One region of the Thalassolituus sp. ST750PaO-4 genome, then DNA from elsewhere that is predicted to be linked to it. Evidence: predicted binding sites of a transcription regulator. Region 1 holds the regulator's gene; each other region holds the start of a gene.
What was found. The regulator sigma-54, encoded in region 1, starts transcription at its own class of promoters, with help from an activator protein. The targets are predictions, from matches to a motif close to TGGCACNNNNNTTGCTNT.

Region 1 (7,171 bases):
GGATTACTATGGCGAAGGCCTGTACAACCGCCAGTACGACAGTAATGGCGAATTACAGCAAACCTTTGTTGCAGCACGTTCAACCCATTATCCGCAGACGAAAAGCACCCTTTTTACCGGGCCGCTGCTGATGTCAGACGATGATGACGGCCAGACCTGGCAGGTCAATGCCCGCGAAGGAACACTACAGGATAACGAGCAGTCGCTGCGCCTTGTAGGTCAGGTCGAAATCCGGCCGCTCGATCCGGCCGACGCTGCGGACGATATTCTGATCGAAACCAGCATCCTGACCTACCACAGCCGCCAGCAACTGGCCGAGACTGATCAGCCGGTAACCATTACAAGCCCGCAAACACATATCAATGCAACCGGTATGACACTGGATATCGCGCGTCAGCGCATGGAATTCAAATCACAGGTGGATAGCCGCTATGTTCCGCAATAATCATCGTTTTCTGGCCGGCCTGTTTGTCCTGTGCAGCGCAGCCTCTGCTTATGCCTTACCCGACGACTGGCAGCAGGAAATGGTCATTCTCTCTGACCACGCTGAGCTCGACCGCAAGGCTGGCGTTGTTATTTATGAAGGCAATGTGATTCTGACTCAGGGAACCCTGCGCATCGAATCGGAGCGCCTGCTGATTATCCGCACCGATAACACACTGGAAAAAGCCGTTGCCGAAGGGACAGCGAAAAAACCGGCACGCTATCAGCAACAGATCAATCCGGGAAAACCCCTGACCAAAGCACACGGCCAGCGCATTGATTACTTTGCCCGGCAACGTGAAGTCAACATTCAGGGCAATGCTCAACTGCAGCAGGACGGCAACCTGTTCAGTGGTGAGCGCATCCTCTATGACATGACCAAAGAAACCGTCAGCGCCAGCGGCGGCACCAGTACCTCCGGCCAGACTGGTGGTAATGGCGAAAAACAACGAATCAAAGTCGTGATTCAGCCACAGGCTCCGGCAGAACCTGCCACCGATAACAGCAAGCCAGTACAGGAACAGCCATGAAGACCCTGAAAGCCGAAAACCTGGCGAAAAGCTATAACGGCCGGGAAGTGGTAAAAGATGTATCCATGTCTGTGCAAAGCGGTCAGATCGTTGGCCTGCTGGGACCCAACGGGGCCGGTAAGACCACCTGTTTCTACATGATTGTGAATCTGGTGCAGGCTGACAAAGGCCGCATCAAAATTGACGACGAAGACATCAGTCATCTGCCGATGCACGGCCGGGCGCAGAAAGGCATTGGCTATCTGCCGCAGGAAGCCTCCATTTTCCGCAAATTAAGTGTGGCCGATAATATTCTCGCCATTCTCGAAACCCGCAAAGACCTCAACCGTGCACAGCGTCTGGAAAAACTGGAAGAGCTGCTGAATGAGTTTCATATTCAGCATATCCGCAGCAGTCTGGGCATGGCCTTATCCGGTGGTGAACGACGCCGGGTCGAGATTGCCCGCGCGCTGGCGGCTGAGCCGTCCTTTATTCTGCTTGATGAGCCGTTCGCCGGGGTTGACCCGATTTCTGTAGCTGACATCATGGACATCATCCGACAGCTCAAGGCACGTGGCATCGGCGTACTCATTACCGACCACAACGTAAGGGAAACTCTGGCTATCTGTGAGAAAGCCTATATTGTCGGGGGTGGCCATATCATCGCCGAAGGCACCGCTGAACAGGTATTGGCCAGCGAGCAGGTACGCAAAGTGTACCTGGGTGAGGATTTCCGCCTGTGATGGCAAGCCCTGCTGCAGGGAAGTGGCTGATGATCCAAAGCAAAGGAAGATGCACAAAAGATTCCAAGGTTTACCGCTTGGCGTATAATGCACAGACTATGCCGATACTGAGTGATTACTGAACTTTTATGAAAGCGTCTCTTCAGTTAAAGATGGGTCAGCACCTGACCATGACCCCTCAGTTGCAACAAGCCATCCGCCTGCTTCAGCTGTCTACCCTCGATCTGCAGCAGGAGATTCAGGAAGCCCTCGATTCCAACCCGATGCTCGAAGTAGAAGAACACGAGCACGATGACCTGCCCGATCTGTCCCGCAACAGCGATCACGACACCAGCAGCAGCCACGAAGTCAGCAGTCAGGACGACAGCCACAACGACACTCCGGAACTGGATGAACAGTGGTCGCAGGAACAACTCCCCGACGACCTGCCGGTCGACAGTCAGTGGGAAGATACTTACCAGACCACCGCCAGCGTTGCCTCCGGCAGCAGCAGTAATGCCATCGACGACGATTTCGATTACGACTCGCGCCACGCCAGCACCGAAGATCTGCAGGATCATCTGCTGTGGCAACTCAATCTGACTCCTATGTCAGATACCGACCGCGAGATCGCCCTGATGCTGATCGATGGTGTGGATGACGACGGCTATCTGCACACCACCGTCGAAGATATTCTGGAAAGCATGGACCCGGCTCTGGACGTCGAAGAAGACGAAGTCATGGCCGTACTGCACCGCCTGCAGCAGTTTGATCCGGCCGGTGCTTTTGCCCGCGATCTGCGTGAATGCCTGCTGCTGCAACTGCAGCAACTGCCGGCTGAGACCCCATGGCTGAACGAAGCCAAAATGGTCATCCGCGATTATATCGAGCTGCTGGGCAGCAAGGATTACCCAACGCTGATGCGCAAAACCAAGCTGCGCGAAGAAGACCTTAAAGCCGTGCTGCGGCTGATTAAAGAACTGAATCCCAAGCCAGGTGCCGGCATCAGTGCCGAGCAGGCCGAATACGTGGTGCCCGACGTGCTGGTACGCAATATCCGCGACGAATGGCGGGTTGAGCTGAATCCGGATATCGCCCCCAAGCTGCGCGTTAACGCCGATTACGCCTCACTGGTACGCCGTTCCGATAACAGCACCGACAACGCCTTCTTGCGCGACCACCTGCAGGAAGCGCGCTGGTTTATCAAAAGTCTGCAAAGCCGCAACGAAACCCTGCTGAAAGTAGCCACCAAAATCGTCGAGTATCAGATCGAGTTTTTCGAACAGGGCGAAGAAGCAATGAAGCCGCTGGTGCTGCACGATATTGCCGAAGCCGTTGGTATGCATGAATCCACCATTTCCCGGGTAACCACCCAGAAATACATGCACACGCCACGCGGAATCTTCGAGCTGAAGTACTTTTTCTCCAGCCATGTCAGTACCGATGGCGGCGGCGAATGTTCCTCCACCGCAATCCGTGCCATGATTAAAAAACTGATTGCTGAAGAAAATGCCCGCAAACCGCTGAGCGACAACAAAATCGCCGCAGTGTTGGGTGAAAAAGGCATTCAGGTGGCACGGCGCACGGTAGCCAAATACCGTGAGGCTATGATGATTCCGCCTTCGAACGAACGTAAACAATTGATTTAAAAAACAACAAGCCAGCAACAAGGAGTCTGGACATGAAGATTAATATCAGCGGTCACCACGTTGACGTTACCGAATCTCTGCAAGCGTACGTAGACGAAAAAATGTCCAAGCTGGGACGCCACTTTGACAACATCACCAACGGCCAGGTAACCCTGACCGTTATTAAAGAGCGCATGATTGCTGAAGCCACCATCCACGTCAGCGGTGCCGACCTGCACGCCAGCGCTGAGCACGATGATATGTATGCCGCAATCGATCAGATGACCGACAAGCTCGACCGTCAGGTACTGAAACACAAAGAAAAACTGGTGGCGCGGCAACACGGACAAGGCTGATTAATGGACATTCGCATCGAGGATATCCTCACACCGGAACGCAGTCTGATAGATGCTCCGGTTTCCAGTAAAAAGAAATTACTGGAGTACCTGGCAGGTTTTATCGCAGAACAACTCAGCGACAGCTCTGCCGACGATATTTACGAGCGATTACTCAGCCGTGAACGCCTCGGCAGCACCGGGATTGGCGAAGGTATTGCCATTCCCCACTGCCGGCTGAAGCAGTGCGACCAGGCGATGGGCGTACTGCTGCGTCTGGTGGAGCCGGTGGATTACGACGCCATTGACCGCAAGCCGGTCGATCTGGTGTTTGCTCTGCTGGTTCCCGAAGAAGCTACTGAACAGCACCTGCAGGTTCTGGCGATGCTGGCACGCAACTTCAGCGAGCCGGCCTACCGCGAGGCACTGCGCAAAGCGCCGGATGCGCAACGGTTTTATCAGCGGGCGCTGAGCGGACAACCGGGCTGACATCAGCCCAACGGGCAATGGAGGAGCACAGCAATGCGTTTAGTGGTGATCAGCGGCCGGTCCGGCTCAGGAAAATCCAGTGCTCTGCACGTACTGGAAGATCTGGGCTTCTACTGCATTGATAACCTGCCGGTTGCTTTGTTGCCAGCGCTGGCCCGCCAGACCGAAAGCGAAGAAAAACTGGCCAAAGTCGCCGTCAGTGTTGACGCCCGCAATCTGCCCCATGCCTTCGACAATATCCACGATGTACTGCACCAGCTGCCCAGCGAAGAATACCAGCTGGATGTCGTCTATCTCGACGCCAGCGAAGAAGTGCTGCTGCAGCGCTTCAGCTCCACCCGGCGTAAGCACCCACTGACCAGTAAAAGCACATCTCTGGCCGAAGCCATCGATAAAGAGCGCCTGCTGCTGGAGCCTATCGCCAACCTTGCCGATCTGACGCTGGATACCACCAGCATGTCTGTGCATGAGCTGCGCAGCCTGATTAAATTGCGGGTGGCGGATAAAACCAGCACCGATATCGCCATTCTGTTTGAATCTTTCGGCTTCAAGCATGGCATCCCGATTGATGCCGATTATGTATTCGATGTCCGCAACCTGCCCAACCCTTACTGGGACCCGGCACTGCGCGCCTTTACCGGGCGCGACCCGGCAATCATTGATTTCCTTGCCCGGGAGCCTCAGGTTGGACAAATGCAGCAGGACATCAGCGGGTTTATTCAGCGCTGGCTGCCTGCCTTTGTCGATGCCAACCGCAGCTATATGACCATTGCCATCGGCTGCACCGGCGGGCAGCACCGCTCCGTTTACCTGGCAGAGCAACTTAAGGCAGAATTCTGTCATCATTACAGCAATGTTCAGGTCCGCCACCGCGAGCTGGGCAGTGCCGACATTCATCAGGACTGATACGGATGACCAGCACCGAAATCACCATCATCAATAAGCTGGGCCTGCACGCCCGCGCAGCCGCCAAGCTGGTTTCCACCGCCGCTGCTTATTCCTGCCAGATCAAAGTCGGTTACCCCGACCGCATGGTCGACGGTAAAAGCATTATGGCGGTGATGATGCTGGCCGCCAGCAAAGGCACCAACATACATATCCATGCTGAAGGCCAGGATGCTGAACACGCACTGGCCGCCCTGATTGATCTTATTAACCGGCGTTTTGACGAAGAAGAATAGCCCGGCAAAACAATCTTCTACGCGCAATTCTGCGAGTAGTTTCGTGGTATCAGAGGCCTAATCAGGCTAGAATCTGAGCATTCAACCATCCCCTGGACCGAACCGACGCATGGCACAGCAGACCGAAAAGGCTAAAGCCAAGTTACACAGCCTGACCGCCGCGCTGGAAAGTGGTGCGCTGGCGCAGGTGCGTCGCATCCTGAATTCGGGTCTGGCACCGGTTGATATCGCCCACCTGATCGAATCTTCTCCGCCTAAAGCCCGTAAGCTGCTGTGGGAACTGGTCGATAAGGAACTCGAAGGCGAGGTCATGCAGAACCTCAGCGAAGAGCTGCAAAGCCACTTCCTGAGCGACATGAGTGCGGAAGAAGTTGTCGACCTGACCGCCGACCTCGACACCGATGACGTGGCCGACATGCTGCAGCAGCTGCCTGAGCGTGTAACTCAGGAAGTTCTGGAGTCGATGGACCACCAGGACCGCGCCCGTCTCGAAGCCGTTCTGGGCTATCCGGAAGACAGCGCCGGTGGTCTGATGAACACCGATACCGTGACCATTCGTCCGGATATCACCCTTGAGGTTGTACTGCGCTACCTGCGCCGCCACAAATCCCTGCCCGCTATGACCGATAACCTGTTGGTGGTTAACCGCCAGAACGAATTTATCGGCACGCTGGCGATCAGCAAACTGCTGGTCAGCGACCCGCAACAGACCGTGCGTGAAGTGATGAGCACCGACGCGCGGGTTATTCAGGCAACCCAGCACGAGAGCGAAGTTGCCAAACTGTTTGAACGCCACGATCTGGTCTCGGCGCCAGTTGTCGATGCTGCCGGCATGCTGCTTGGCCGTATCACCATCGATGACGTGGTTGACGTTATCCGCGAAACTGCGGATCACTCGCTGATGAGTATGGCCGGTCTGGATGACGAAGAAGATACCTTCGCCCCGACGCTGAAAACCAGCCGCCGCCGTGCTGTCTGGCTGGGCATTAATCTGCTCACCGCACTGGCCGCCTCTGCGGTGATCGGCCTGTTTGATAAAACCATCGAGCAGGTTGTGGCTCTTGCTGTTTTAATGCCTATTGTCGCCAGCATGGGCGGTATCGCCGGCAGTCAGGTGCTGACTCTGGTTATCCGTGGCCAGGCACTTGGCCATCTCAGCGGCAGCAACTTCCGCTGGCTGTTTAACCGCGAAATAATGGTCGCCGCCATTAATGGCGTGCTCTGGGCTGTGGTTATCGCCTTAATTACATACGCCTGGTTCCGTGACCCGGCGATCGCCCTGATTATCGGCGCGGCCATTATCATCAATCTGATGGTGGCGGCAATGGCCGGCGCCAGTCTGCCACTGCTGCTCAAGGCCCGTGGCATCGATCCCGCCCTGGCTGGCAGCGTGGTGCTGACCACCGTCACCGACGTGATCGGCTTTCTATCTTTCCTGGGGTTAGCTACCCTGTTCTATCTGTAACCTGCATTTAAAGTACCCCTGATGAACGAATCTGATTACCCGGACGACGAGATCGAATACGTCAGTAAGTCCGAAATGAAGCGCGAAGCAGAGCGCTGGCAAGAACTGGGCAAACGTCTGACTGAGCTGAATGCTGCCAAGTGGAAAGAGCTGCCGATCAGCGAAACCCTGTACAACGCTCTGGTGGAAAACGCCAGGCTGAAGCAGCACGAAGCCAAGCGTCGTCATATGCAGTACATTGGCCGTCTGGTTGGTGATGAAGACCGGGATGCGATTCAGGCAAAACTCGACCTGTTTGATCCGTCCAGCGAAGCCTACGGCCGCCGCATCCGCCAGCAGGAATTGTGGCGTAACCGTCT
Region 2 (7,171 bases), 200 kb from region 1:
CGTCTGCTCCAGACTCAGACCCAGACCCAGGCCCGGCTCCGCGGCCAGTACCCTGAGCGCAGGCCAGCACAGCAGCACAAACACAATGGCCTGCGCACAGGGGTGGCGGCCGGTAAAAAACGACATCATGGAAATGCTCCACTTTCAGCAAATCAAAAAGACACAAAGATCAGGGGCTGTTGCCACCAATACCTGTGCGGTTCTGTAGCAATGATTCAGCTGAAAATGGGGGGACGTTGCGGCAGGGCCAGCACCACGGCAGCAGCCGGGCGTGGGTCGTAGCGGGAAAAACTCTGCTGTTTGCTGCGTATCGCACGCGGCATATCCAGCGTCATAGCAAAAGAAGAACAGGCACCGGCACAGCAGGGGCAGGATGCATCACAGTCGGCCATTGTGGCGCTACTATGCGTACCGGTGTGCATACTGCTGTTGTCTGAGACGTGCTGAGCGTCGCCGCTCATATCGTTCATCAGCATCATATCGTGGCAGGCAGGCATGGTATGCATTGCTGCCGGCGCCTGAGAGTCTCCGCCCGCCGTCATCTGTACCAGCTCATTCTGCGCTGCCATTTGCCAGAGCATCAGAGCCTGACTGTTGGCACTCAGCACTACTCCAAACACCAACGACAGCACCAGCAGCCCCTGAAGAGGGCCGCGCAGCCGGCGGTTAATGGATGAAAGGCTCAGTGTCAGCAAGTTTCTGTCCTGTATTGATCAGAAATACGAAAACCAGGATACAACATTATGCGTTTTTGCCACGCCAAGAACATAGGCATAACTCAATAACGCCATAAAAAATGCACTGCGGCTGGCGCGCTTGATCGCGGCGGTGCCAAAACCGATGTACAGCAGCAGACCAATCACTTTACCGGTCAGCCAGGCATCAGTCAGCGGGTACTGAGCAATGCGGATACACAGCATAATGGCAAACACCAGCAGCAGGGTATCGAGCACATGAGGCAGTATTTTCAGCAGTTTGTTCCGGCGCCATACCGGCGCGAAATAAAACAGCATAAAGCGGCCGGCAAACAGCAGGACGGTTAAATAGGCCAGGCCTGCGTGCGAGTGTTTCAGTACAGAGTAATCCACGGCAATCTCCGTTATCGCAGCCGTTACCTGCCCGGAATCGGCAGAGGCTGGCAGCGGTCTGATAAAAAAGTGGCGGCGAGCATAGCAAGAAGTGTCCGACGATTCACCCGCACAGCCAAAGACAGAACCGATATGGCCCGATGGGAAACACAGAGCAAGCAGAAATCGCGCGCGTCTAGCAGGCTGCTAGACACTAATTAAACAGGCCCTAGACCTCAAGCCAGAAGGTTACCGGGCCATCATTCGTGAGGGACACTTTCATATCGGCGCCAAAGCGGCCGCTGGCGGTGGTTACCTGTAACGCGGCCTGCTGCAGAAAATAGCGGTATAACTCTTCAGCCAGCTCCGGCGCTGCGGCGCGGGAAAAACCAGGGCGGGTGCCTTTGCCGGTATCAGCCGCTAACGTGAACTGCGACACCACCAGCAATTCATAACCACAATCAAGCAGGCTGCGGTTCATACGCCCCTGCTCGTCGGCAAAAATACGGTAGTTCAGTACTTTATTCAGCAGCTTATCGGCACTGGCGCTGCTGTCGTCACGCTGTACACCAAGCAATAACAGAATGCCTTCACCGATGGCACCAGTGGTTTCGCCATCCACCACCACGCTGGCGTTGCTGACGCGCTGAATCAATCCGATCATACAAACCCTGCCCTGCAAACAAAGGCGCAGAGAATAACCGCTCAGTCTGCGCGCGCAAACCTGCACGCACTGGCGTCAGTGACGGCTGATGGCGTGCAGACGCTGCGCCACGGCGGTGTAATCACGGCTCATATCATTCAGATGGCTGGCATCCTGTGCATTCTGCTCCGACAAATTGCGGATACGCTCGGCCAGCTGATGAATTTCCTGCGCAACCCGCGTCTGTTCATCCACGGCAGTGGCAATGGTCGCCGTGCGGCCCTCAATATTACTGAAAGCGCTGACAATATCGGCAAAGCTGTCGCGCGCTTCCTGTGCCCGTTCGATTGACTGACGTGACAGTTCACGGCTGTTTTCAATCACCTGCACACCAGAGCCTGCGGCCTGCTGCAGCTGGGTGATCATCTGTTCGATCTCGCTGGCGGAGGCCTGGGTTTTACCGGCCAGAGTACGTACCTCATCGGCCACCACGGCAAAACCGCGCCCCTGCTCGCCGGCCCGGGCCGCCTCAATAGCAGCGTTCAGCGCCAGCAGGTTGGTCTGTTCAGAAATCGCCTTAATCACCGCCAGTACGGCTCCGACCTGCTGCGAATCGGTGGCCAGACGCTCAATCACCTGCGAAGCATTGCTCAGCGCATCGGCCAGCCGGCCAATGGCTTCACTGTTTTCGGTGACCACCCGCTGCCCCTGATCAACCACGGTGCGCGCTTCGCTGGCGGTCTGCGCGGCGGTGGCGGTGTTCTGGGCCACCTCTTTGGCGCTGGAAGCCATTTCGCTGACGGCGGTTGCCAGAGTGTTGTTTTCATCCAGCTGGGCATGGGCGCGGCGGGTCAGGGTATCGCTGAGACCGTTCAGACCATCGGCACCTGTGCGGATACCTTCGGCTTCGGTGCTGATGTTACGGAGGATGCCGCCCAGATAATCAGCGTAATCATTCACCGCCTGACGTAAGCGCCCGACTTCGTCATCACGGCTGACGGTAAGACGGGTACTGATCTGACCGTTAACCAGACTGCGGACCTGCGCCGTGGTTTCTTCCAGCCAGCCGATAATCTGCCGGCCAAAGACAATCATCACCAGCACAAACAGCAGAATCAGCGGAACCAGACTGGAATACAGCATCAGCGACAGTGCACTCATGGTCTGCAGAGCAACGCTCTGCGGCAACAGCATGCCCACCTGCCAATGCTGTTCCTCCAGACTGCTCAGAACCAGCAAAGCCTCGTCGTCCGGCACCACGCCGGCAGGTACAGCAACGCCACTGCGGCCGGCACTCAGCAGTGTTTTCAGCGGTGCCAGACTGCGGTCTTTGGAGGCCAGTTCATCCAGTGTTTTCATATCCAGAGACTGCGTGCGCAGACCCGGTGCAGCGACCACGGTACCGGTCTGATCAACCACGAAGGGATAAGCCTGAGCAATTTCGCGATGCCCCTGCAGTAATTTGCCCAGACCGCTGAGCATCAGATCGATAGTGGCAACACCCCAGAATTCTCCCTGACGACGAATAGACACGGTACAGGTGACCATTGGCGTGCCGGATACCGGATCGGCATAGGCTTCCGACCAGGCACACTGCCCCGGCGCCAGCGTGCGCCCGATGCTGTACCAGCCCTCGTTGTGATAACCCGACCCCGCCGGATCGTTATAATCGTTCAGCAGTTGCAGACGACCCTGACTGTCACGCGCCCAGAACAGCGACGCACGCTCCCGCGCCGGGTCCAGACGTTGCGGCTCTGGCCAGATACCGCCACCGGCAATGGCACCATTACCAAATTCGTCCACCAGATCGCGTAAATGAGTAATAAATGTTGTCTCATCCAATGGCAGTGTTGCACCCAGTGCCGCCATACTGCGCGTCAGTGATGCTGTGGCCTGCAGTACGCCATGGATTTCGGCAGCAATGCCCTCGACCCGCAGCTGCGCACTATCCTGCGCTTGCTGATACAAACGTGGCTCGGCAAGATAGTGGGTAAGAAGGTAGATACAGAGAACAGCGCCCAGCAGCAAAGATGCACCGGCCAGCCAGAGTTGTTTACGAATTAACATAGAATACGCCCGGAAGGTGATTATTTTCAGTCTAGTGAGAATTCCTGACTCTTCCGGATAACCGCCCTCAGCACAGCAGGATTACCATGACAAAGAAGACACTGATGTCACTCATTCTTTTATTAACAGCCTGCACCAGTCTGGCGACCGAGGTGTACATCAGCCGCGACGCTAACGGTAACGTCATCTTCAGTGATAAGCCGGGACAGAACTCCGAAAAACATGCGGTTAAAGAGCTGCCGTCCATCCCCGCCTATGTGCCTCCCCCCAGTGCACACCAGCCGGCCAAGGTGAACGAACCCAGCTTTAACTACACCAGTCTGAGTATTATCACCCCAAGCAATGGTCAGGATATTCCGACCGGTTTCGCCGGTAATGTTGAGGTGTCCGGCGTACTCAGTCCCGGCCTGCGCGAGGCCGACACACTTTATCTGCTGGATAACGGCGAAGTGTTACGTCAGGGACGCCAGACATCCTTCCAGCTCACCAACCTCAGCCGTGGCGAGCATGGCCTGCAACTGGTCGTGCGTGACAAAGCCGGCAACACCATTATCAGCAGTAACCTGGTGACCATTTATGTTCAGCGCGCTTCGGTTCTGAACCGTTCAGGCCGCTAAGGCCTGTTAACGCGGCCTGCACTGGCCTTAAAACCAAAGCACCAAATTCGAGCACAAAAATACTGCGAAGCACTGTTTTTGTGCGCTTAATTCTCCTGTATGTTCGTTCATGTTCGACTTAGCAACATGAATCGCCTACCCCGGCGCTAATATTGTGCATCCCTCCCATGACCTCTGATATATGGCTCAGTTTTTGCTGAAAGCCAGTTGCACAATGTTTTAGCGGCCTGACAGATGGCCACGACTGCCCTCTGGATAAGTACTGGTGGTGCGGTCTGACCCACGCCTCACGCGGCGTTTTTACAGGCAGCAAACGGAGACAAGCATGCTGGCCAGCCCGATCATCAATCAACGCTTACTGGAACACCTGAATACCGGTGTTCTGCTGCTGGACGCCGATCTGACCGTTCTTTATATGAACCCCGCAGCCGAAGCCCTGCTGGAAATGAGTGGCAAGCGCTGTCTGGGCGTGCCCTTTTTTGAACTGGCCATCGAATCTGAAGAAGCGACCAGCGCGCTGGAGCAGGCGATTATTACCGGCCACTCCTATACCAAACGTGAAGCCACTATCCAGCTGCACAATCAGCAACAGATGACGCTGGATTACAGTGTCAGCCCGGTATCCCATCCGGAAAGCCGCCTGCCTTCGCTGCTGATCGAACTGCAGGGGCGTGACCGGCTGATGCGCATCAGCCGCGAAGAGCAGCTGATCGCCAAACAGGAAACCACCCGCTCGCTGGTACGCGGGCTGGCCCACGAAATTAAGAACCCTCTCGGTGGTATCCGCGGTGCCGCGCAACTGCTGGAGCGTGAATTACCTTCGGCCGAGCTGAAGGAATACACCAACATCATTATCGAAGAAGCCGACCGCCTGCGTGATCTGGTCGACCGTCTGCTCGGCCCGCGTCAGATTCCGAAACAGGAACAGGTTAATATTCACGAAGTGCTGGAACGTGTCTGCCAGCTGATCGATGTTGAATCGGCCGGCCGCATCAATATTGAGCGCGATTATGATCCATCCATTCCGGAGCTTGAGGCCGACAAAGGTCAGCTGATTCAGGCCCTGCTGAATATCTGCCGCAACGCCATGCAGGCAATGCTCGAAGCACAGCCGCCACTGGCACAGCCACAACTGAGTTTACGCACCCGCACCGTGCGCCAGTTTACCATTGGCCATCATCGTCACCGTCTGGTCGCACAGATCGATATCAGCGACAACGGCCCGGGCATTCCCGAAGAATTACGCGAAAATCTTTTCTACCCGATGGTCAGCGGCCGCGCCGACGGCACCGGCCTGGGATTATCGATTTCGCAATCCATTATCAATCAGAAGAACGGCATCATTGAGTTTGTCAGTGATGCCAGTAAAACCGTCTTCTCTATTTATTTACCTCTGGAATAACTATGAGCACTGTCTGGATTATCGACGACGACAAATCAATCCGCTGGGTTCTGGAAAAAGCTCTGGAACAGGCCAATATCACCACCCGCGTCTTTGAACAGGCGGAGCCGGCACTGGCAGCGTTAAAGCGAGAACATCCGGATGCCATTATTTCCGATATCCGGATGCCCGGCATGGATGGTCTGGCGTTATTACGTCATGCTCATGAAGCTCACCCGGATTTACCGGTGATTATTATGACCGCTCATTCCGACCTGGAAAGCGCGGTATCGTCCTATCAGCAGGGTGCGTTTGAATACTTACCCAAGCCATTCGATGTGGATGAAGCAGTCAGCCTGATTCATCGTGCGATTGCACACTTCGCTGAATTAAATGCCAATGCGCCGCAAAGCGAAGAAGAAACCGAAGAGCATGAAATTATTGGCGAAGCGCCGGCCATGCAGGAAGTTTTCCGTGCCATTGGCCGCCTGTCGCAATCCAATATTACCGTATTAATTAACGGTGAATCCGGTACCGGTAAAGAACTGGTTGCCCATGCCCTGCATAAACACAGCCCACGTTCGGCGCAGCCGTTTATTGCCCTGAATATGGCGGCTATTCCCAAAGACCTGATCGAATCAGAATTATTCGGCCACGAAAAAGGCTCCTTTACCGGTGCCGGCGGTCAGCGTCGCGGACGCTTTGAACAGGCTAATGGCGGTACTTTATTTCTCGACGAAATCGGTGATATGCCGGCCGATACCCAGACCCGTTTATTGCGTGTTCTGGCCGACGGTGAATTTTACCGCGTAGGTGGCACCACGCCGGTCAAAGTGAATGTACGGATTATTGCCGCAACTCACCAGAACCTTGAAGGCCTGGTTAAAGAAGGACGTTTCCGTGAGGATTTATTCCACCGCCTTAACGTTATCCGTATTCATCTGCCACGTCTGGCGGATCGTCGTGAAGATATTCCGAAGTTACTGTCACACTTTTTAAAGCGTGCCGCCGAAGAGCTGGAAGTCGAAGCCAAAACCCTGCGCAGTGAAACCGAAGATTATTTAAGCTCGCTTGACTGGCCGGGTAACGTGCGTCAGCTGGAAAATACCTGCCGCTGGATTACCGTCATGGCGTCCGGCCGTGAAGTATTAATCAGCGATCTGCCTCCGGAGCTTTTGGAACAGCAAGGCAGTATTCATACCTCCGGCAACTGGGAACAGGCTTTACGCTACTGGGCAGATCAGCAACTGGCCAACGGTGTTACCAATCTGCTGGATACCGCCGTACCGGTGTTTGAACGCATTATGATTGAAACGGCACTTAAGCATACCGCCGGACGCCGTCGTGATGCCGCCAACCTGCTGGGCTGGGGACGTAATACGCTGACCCGTAAAAT
Region 3 (7,171 bases), on a different contig from region 1:
CCGGATAAATCACCGCCACGGCGTTTCAGCATTTGCTGCAGCACCGGAAACAGCGAATAGATTTCCGGGTCGATACGGCGCTGACTTTTCGGCAGCGCTGAAAATGCCGTCTGCAGATTTTCTTCCACCGTCAGCTGAGAAAAAATATCCCGGCCCTGTGGGACATAGGCAATGCCCTGACGTGCACGATCAAAGGGAGCGATGCCGTTCAGCGACGTACCCTGCCACTGAATATCCCCTTTACCGGCACTCAGGTGGCCCGACAGCGCTTTCATTAACGTGGTTTTACCCACACCGTTGCGCCCCAGCACACAGGTGACCTTACCGACAGCGGCACTCATGCAGACGTTATACAGCGCCTGACTCGCGCCATAAGAAACATCCAGTTGGTTTACATTTAACATCCCATCATCCTCCGTAACCGGATCAGCGTCCCAGATAGACTTCGATCACCTGTGGGTTAGTTTTCACCGTTGCCAGCGAACCTTCCGCCAGCACATGACCTTCGTGCAGCACAGTGACCTTGCAATCCAGCGCTTCGATAAAATCCATATCGTGCTCCACCACCATTAATGAATGTTTCTGCGCCAGGCGCTTAAACAGTTCGGCGGTCTTCATGGTTTCTTCATCGGTCATACCGGCGGCCGGTTCATCGATCAGCAACAGCTGTGGCTCCTGTCCGAGCAGCATGCCGATTTCCAGCCACTGCTTCTGACCATGGGATAAATTACCGGCCAGTTCATCGCGTTTATCCGCCAGATCGATCATGGCCAGAATCTCATCCAGCTTCTGTGCTTTTTCGGCGGTCAGTTTATGCAACAACGCCTGCCAGATACTGCGTCCGCCTTTCAGCGACATTTCCAGATTCTCAAATACCGTCAGGCTTTCGATCACACTGGGCTTCTGGAATTTACGGCCGACGCCGAGGTTGGCGACATCCGCTTCATCAAAGCGGGTCAGGTCGTGCTGACTGTTGGCATTATCGGTAAAGATAATGGTGCCGGTATCAGGGCGGGTTTTTCCGGTAATCACATCCATCATGGTGGTTTTACCGGCGCCGTTCGGCCCGATAATGGCGCGCATTTCACCCGGAGCGATGACCATGGATAACGAATTCAGCGCTTTAAAACCATCGAAGCTGACGCTGACACCATCCATATACAGCACCGCCGGGTTATCAATATGCTTTGGCGTTTGCAGGCTCATACTTTTTCTCCCTGCACAAAGTTCAGTTTATCCTGCTGCTCAGGTGCAGCCTTGCTTTGCGTTTCAGTATTCAACGCCGGCGGATTGTCTTCGGCCTCTGCCTGATGTTTTTTCTGCTGATATTTTTCTTTCAGCTGTGCCCATAAACCCACCACGCCTTTCGGCAGATACAGAGTGGTCAGCACAAACAAGCCACCCAGCATAAACAGCCAGAGTTCAGCAAAGGCACCGGTAAAATAGGTCTTGGCATAATTCACCAGCATGGCACCAATAACCGCACCAAACAGTGTGCCGCGGCCACCCACCGCCACCCAGATAATAATTTCAATGGAATTAATCGGCGCGAATTCGCCCGGATTAATAATGCCGACCTGAGGTACGTATAAGGCTCCGGCCACACCGGCCAGCATCGACGACACCACAAAGACAAACAGCTTGTAATGCTCAACCCGGTAACCGAGGAAGCGAGCACGGGATTCCGAATCACGGATAGCCACCAGCACCCGGCCGAGTTTTGAGGTGACAATAAAGCGGCTGATTAAATAACCCAGTATTAAAGCCAGCACCGAGGCCACAAAGAGCACTGCACGGGTATTATCCGACTGCAGGCTGTAACCGAGAATATCTTTAAAGTCGGTTAACCCATTATTGCCACCAAAGCCCATATCGTTGCGGAAAAAGGCCAGTAACAAGGCATAAGTCAGCGCCTGGGTAATAATCGACAGATACACCCCGGTTACCCGCGAACGGAATGCCAGCGCGCCGAATACAAAAGCAAGAATGCCCGGCGCCAGCAGCACCATCAGCATGGCAAACCAGAACTGATCAAAACCAAGCCAGTACCATGGCAGCTCCGTCCAGTTAAGGAACACCATAAAGTCAGGCAGTTCCGGATTACCGTACACACCGCGGTCGCCAATCTGACGCATCAGATACATGCCCATCGCATAACCACCCAGCGCAAAAAATGCACCGTGGCCCAGACTTAAAATACCGCAGTAGCCCCAGATTAAATCCACCGCAATCGCCAGCAGGGCATAACACAGGTATTTGCCCAGCAATGTCATGGTGTAAGTCGATACGTGGAAGAATGATCCTTCCGGTAATAACAGATTACTGAGCGGAATAAACACCGCCATCAGCACCAGTATCAGCAGTAATTTTCGTCCTGCGGCATCGTTCATCAGCAAACGGGTTAAAGGGCCGAATTGTTTTGTCTGTGTCATATCCCTGCCCCTTAACCGTTATCCACAGCACGGCCTTTGAGCGCGAATAATCCGCGTGGCCGTTTCTGGATAAACAGAATGATAAATACCAGCACCATAATTTTTGCCAGAACTGCACCGGCTAATGGTTCGAAGATTTTATTGGCCACACCCAGCGTCATAGCGCCGACCAGCGTGCCCCATAAATTGCCGACACCACCAAAGACCACAACCATAAAGGAATCGATAATATACGCCTGCCCCAGATTCGGGCCGACGTTGGTCAGCTGTGATAAGGCCACGCCGGCAATCCCGGCAATACCGGAACCCAGACCAAAGGTCAGCGCATCGACCCAGCCGGTTTTAATCCCCATTGAGCTGGCCATCGGCCGGTTCATGGTGACCGCACGCATCTGCAGACCAAACAAGGTGCGCTTTAATACCAGTGCCAATACCGCCAGCACCATCAGGCTGAAAATAATGATGTACAGACGGTTCCAGGTCAGCTCCAGCGCCGGGTTAATCATAAAAGTACCGGCCATCCAGTCTGGCGTGGCCACTTCACGGTTTAACGGACTGAAAATCGAACGCACAGCCTGCTGCAGAATCAGACTGATACCAAAGGTCGCCAATAAGGTTTCCAGCGGACGGCCATATAAATGGCGGATCACGCTGCGTTCAATCAGCACGCCAACTAACCCACTGACCAGAAATGCCGCAGGCACGGCCACGACCAGCGATAAGCCGATATGCTCCGGCATCAGCAACTGCACCACATAGGTGGTATAGGCACCGAGCATAATCATTTCGCCGTGGGCCATATTAATAACGCCCATCACGCCGAACGTGATGGCCAGACCAATAGCTGCCAGCAGCAAGACCGCGCCCAGCGCCAGACCAAAATACAGATTCTCGATATAGCCATTAATGCTGACCAGTTTTTCGATATCGGTCAGCGTGGTTTGCGCCAGCTGGTATTCATTTTTACGTGACAGTTTTTCTTCATCACTGAAACTGCGGATAAATTCACTCAGTCCGGCACGCACTTCCGGATACAGTGCACCATCCAATGCGGTAAGCCCCTCAATCCGCTCTTCAGTCTGATCGGCTTTCAGTTGCATCAGCGCGCGTACCTGGTGCAGAACCTCAGCCACAGAATTGTCAGTTTCCCGCTGCAGTGCCTGATCAATAAATGCCCGGTCGATATCATCACTGCTTTTCAGCAGATTCTGTGCAGCCGCCATGCGCTGTGATTTATGCTTCGATGAAATCTGTGCGCGGGAAATCAGGCTGCGTAATGCAACCCGCAATGAATTATTAACACCAATTTTTTTAATATCGCGCTTACCCAGCCCGGTGACGGCTTGCAGGGTAAAGGCGTCCTGCGCACTGTCCGGCTCACCGGAACTGTCGACCAGTAACAATTGCCCGTTGCTTTTAACGTAATACAGGCGGCTGTCGAGTAATGCCTGCAAAATAACAATGGCCTGATCATCTTCAGCCAGCGCAATCTGCTCGGCCAGCGCCGCTTTTTCTTTATAGTTTGCACTGATTAATTGCTGACTGAGTTCTGCCAGAGAAGGCTGAGTATCAGCATTGTTTGCCAGTAGATTATGGCTGGCCGAAAGTAATAAGACGGCGAAAAAAACACGTCTGAATAATGTGAACATGGGAACATCCTGTTGGAAAGGGACTGCACGCCTGCGCAGCGTTATATCAACGCCGGCAAACGTGCAGCGGGTCGGGCTTACTCGGCCGCTACGGCGCCACCACAGGTTTTGGTTGCTGTGTTGTAGTTGCCGCAGTTGATTGGTGCAGTCCAGTCAGAAATCAGGTTTTTGCTTTCAGGCAGGAAGTCAGTCCAGGCGTCACCCGGTACCACACCTTCAGTCTGCCAGACGATATCAAACTGGCCATCTTCCTGAATTTCGCCAATCAGTACCGGCTTGGACAGGTGGTGATTTTTATTCATCACCGCCATACCACCGGTCAGGTTAGGAACAGAAATACCGATCATGGCATCCTGTACTTTGCTGACGTCAGCAGTACCGGCTTTTTCCACCGCTTTGGTCCACATATTGAAACCGATATAGGTTGCTTCCATCGGATCGTTGGTTACGCGTTTATCGTCTTTGGTAAAGCTGTGCCATTGTTTGATAAAGGCATCGTTCTCTTTACCATCAGCGCTCATAAAGTAGTTCCAGGCGGCCAGGTGACCAACCAGAGGCTTGGTATCGAAACCAGACAGTTCTTCTTCACCTACCGAGAAGGCAACCACCGGAATGTCTTCCGCGCTTACACCCTGGTTCGCCAGTTCTTTATAGAAAGGAACGTTGGCATCACCATTAATGGTGGAAACCACTGCGGTTTTAACACCGGCGCTGCCGAATTTTTTAATGTCAGAAACAATGGTCTGCCAGTCAGAATGACCGAACGGTGTGTAATTAATCATGATGTCTTTAGCAGCAACACCTTTCGACTTCAGATAGCTTTCCAGAATTTTATTGGTGGTACGTGGATAAACGTAGTCGGTCCCGGCCAGAACCCAGCGCTTAACGCCAACGTCATTCATCAGATAATCAACGGCCGGAATAGCCTGCTGGTTAGGCGCCGCACCGGTATAGAAAACATTTTTTGAAGACTCTTCACCTTCATACTGAACCGGATAAAACAGCAGACCGTTCAGCTCTTCTACAACTGGTAAAACAGACTTACGGGAAACGGAAGTCCAGCAGCCGAAAATCACATCGACCTTATCTTTCTCCAGCAGCTCACGGGTTTTTTCCGCAAATAAAGGCCAGTTAGAAGCAGGGTCGACTACTACAGCTTCCAGTTGCTTGCCCAGCAGACCGCCTTTTTTATTCTGCTCTTCCACCATCATCAGCACGGTATCTTTCAGCGTGGTTTCGGAAATCGCCATGGTGCCGGACAATGAATGCAGCACACCGACCTTAATGGTATCGGCGGCATTGGCAAGACTGATACCAGCAGCCAGAGTGGTCATCGCCAGAACTTTGGTCGCTTTTGACAGCGTGTTTAATCCCAGTTTTTTCATCTTGAGTCCGTCCTTAATGTACTTTGATTTTATCCGGAGTCCGATTACTGCTGATCAGCTCCATTTATGAGTTAGCATTCCCTGTAGAGCAAAGCCTGTACCAACTTATAACCAATTGTTTTTTAAGAGTTTTCAGCCAGCAAGGTGCCATATACAGGAATAAACCCGCATTACCGAAAATTCACGCACCGTTATTGCTCAGCTGCTTTTAAATATTCACCGCATTGGTGCAGGCCAGATAAATCATTAATCTGCTCTGATATTAATGTTGTAGCGGCTCTTCGCTGCCTGAATGCGGTGCAGAGTAATATGGCGCACGGTATTTTTACTGACATCGATATGCTGGCTGAGAAAACCGGCCGCTTCTTCTGCGTTGCCATTCAGCATTAAATTCAGAATATGAGAGTGCTCATCATAGGTCGCTTTAATACGCCCCTGCTGGGTGAAATCCAGCCGGCGGATAATGCGCAGACGTTCACACACCATACGGTGAATCGCCGCCATTTCCTGATTGCCGCTGAGCTCCAGCAGAGCAAAATGAAAGTCTTCATCCATCTCTGCCAGCAGCGAACTGTCGTTCAGCCGCTGGCCTTCATGGCAGCACCAAAGCGTCAGCAAACCGGCCAGCTGCTCTTTAAGACCGGCGCGCCCACATAGACGTTTTACCGCAGCCACTTCGAGCAGGGTGCGAACGTCGTATAAGTCTTCAAAATAACGGAAATCAAAGGGCCGGACCTGCCAGCCACTGCGGAAATGCACCTGCACAAACCCATCGCGCTCCAGCCGGTACAGTGCTTCACGTACCGGAGTACGACTGGCCTGCATACGCCTGGCAATTTCGTTCTCACTGAAGCGATCACCGGGCAGCAACTGGAAATCGAAGATATCGTTTTTCAGTTGCTGATAAATCCGCTCGGCCAGATTCAGCGGGCGCTTTTTTTCTTCAGTATCCGTTGGATACATGCTTAATTTCCGCTCTGGGATTTCAGATGAGCGATATACGCACGCCAGCCACCGAACCCGCTGATATGGGTTGCGCTGGCCACCGCTTCCGGTTCACAGATAAAGCCTTTTACCAGGCGGCCATCGGCTAACTCCAGCGTGCCGATTCCCAGGGGCTGTGGAATTTCCGCAACAAAACTGCCGAAAGCGGCAACGTCCATTCGCCACAATTCGACAATGATTTCATGCCCTGTTTCAGAGCCACTATTCAGTAATGCATCATTAATGCGCACCAGGCCTGGCTTTGGCGGCACTGTATTGGCCAGGGCATAAAGCTGGTATTTTTTGGCACTCAGCGTTTGCTCCAGCAATATTGCATCACGGCTGGTCAGCTGATGATTCAGCGGCATACCGGTTAAATGGGCGCCGACCACCGCCACCACCACCGATTCGTCATCGCGTGCGCCAAGTAATACCGGCGCCTGTGGTAAACGCAGCGCCGCCTGCCAGTGCGCAGCAAAAGTCAGTAATGCATTTTCACTGAAGGCTGGTGCAATAACCGTGATGCCGAAAGGCAGCCCATCGCTGCGTAAATTGGCCGGTAAAGCAATCGCACATAAATCGGCAAGATTAACAAAATTGGTATAAGTACCCAGTTGGCTGTTGACCTTAACCGGCTCGGCTTCGACCTCTGCAAGAGTTGGAAAGCAGGGTGCGGTAGGAACAAGCAGTGCATCGAAGCTCTGAAATAACTGCTGAATTT

Region 2: glnL (nitrogen regulation protein NR(II)) is a predicted target of sigma-54. The motif match lies at 4,577-4,594, and genes of this name have one in related genera.
Region 3: urtA (urea ABC transporter substrate-binding protein) is a predicted target of sigma-54. The motif match lies at 5,552-5,569, and genes of this name have one in related genera.

The regions. Positions count from the first base shown of each region.
Region 1 covers NZ_JABVCB010000008.1:38,908-46,078, reverse strand. The annotation lists gene lptC (LPS export ABC transporter periplasmic protein LptC) at 1-445, shown strand, start outside; gene lptA (lipopolysaccharide transport periplasmic protein LptA) at 432-1,013, shown strand; gene lptB (LPS export ABC transporter ATP-binding protein) at 1,010-1,735, shown strand; gene HUF18_RS09615 (RNA polymerase factor sigma-54) at 1,864-3,363, shown strand; gene hpf (ribosome hibernation-promoting factor, HPF/YfiA family) at 3,396-3,698, shown strand; gene ptsN (PTS IIA-like nitrogen regulatory protein PtsN) at 3,702-4,166, shown strand; gene rapZ (RNase adapter RapZ) at 4,200-5,072, shown strand; gene HUF18_RS09595 (HPr family phosphocarrier protein) at 5,078-5,347, shown strand; gene mgtE (magnesium transporter) at 5,457-6,812, shown strand; gene yjgA (ribosome biogenesis factor YjgA) at 6,834-7,171, shown strand, end outside.
Region 2 covers NZ_JABVCB010000008.1:241,187-248,357, reverse strand. The annotation lists gene HUF18_RS10560 (TolC family protein) at 1-129, opposite strand, end outside; gene HUF18_RS10555 (hypothetical protein) at 216-695, opposite strand; gene HUF18_RS10550 (SirB2 family protein) at 714-1,088, opposite strand; gene dtd (D-aminoacyl-tRNA deacylase) at 1,297-1,731, opposite strand; gene HUF18_RS10540 (methyl-accepting chemotaxis protein) at 1,807-3,777, opposite strand; gene HUF18_RS10535 (DUF4124 domain-containing protein) at 3,882-4,394, shown strand; gene glnL (nitrogen regulation protein NR(II)) at 4,720-5,796, shown strand; gene ntrC (nitrogen regulation protein NR(I)) at 5,799-7,171, shown strand, end outside.
Region 3 covers NZ_JABVCB010000005.1:614,436-621,606, reverse strand. The annotation lists gene urtE (urea ABC transporter ATP-binding subunit UrtE) at 1-404, opposite strand, end outside; gene urtD (urea ABC transporter ATP-binding protein UrtD) at 427-1,206, opposite strand; gene urtC (urea ABC transporter permease subunit UrtC) at 1,203-2,432, opposite strand; gene urtB (urea ABC transporter permease subunit UrtB) at 2,444-4,081, opposite strand; gene urtA (urea ABC transporter substrate-binding protein) at 4,159-5,415, opposite strand; gene HUF18_RS05225 (GntR family transcriptional regulator) at 5,713-6,429, opposite strand; gene atzF (allophanate hydrolase) at 6,432-7,171, opposite strand, start outside.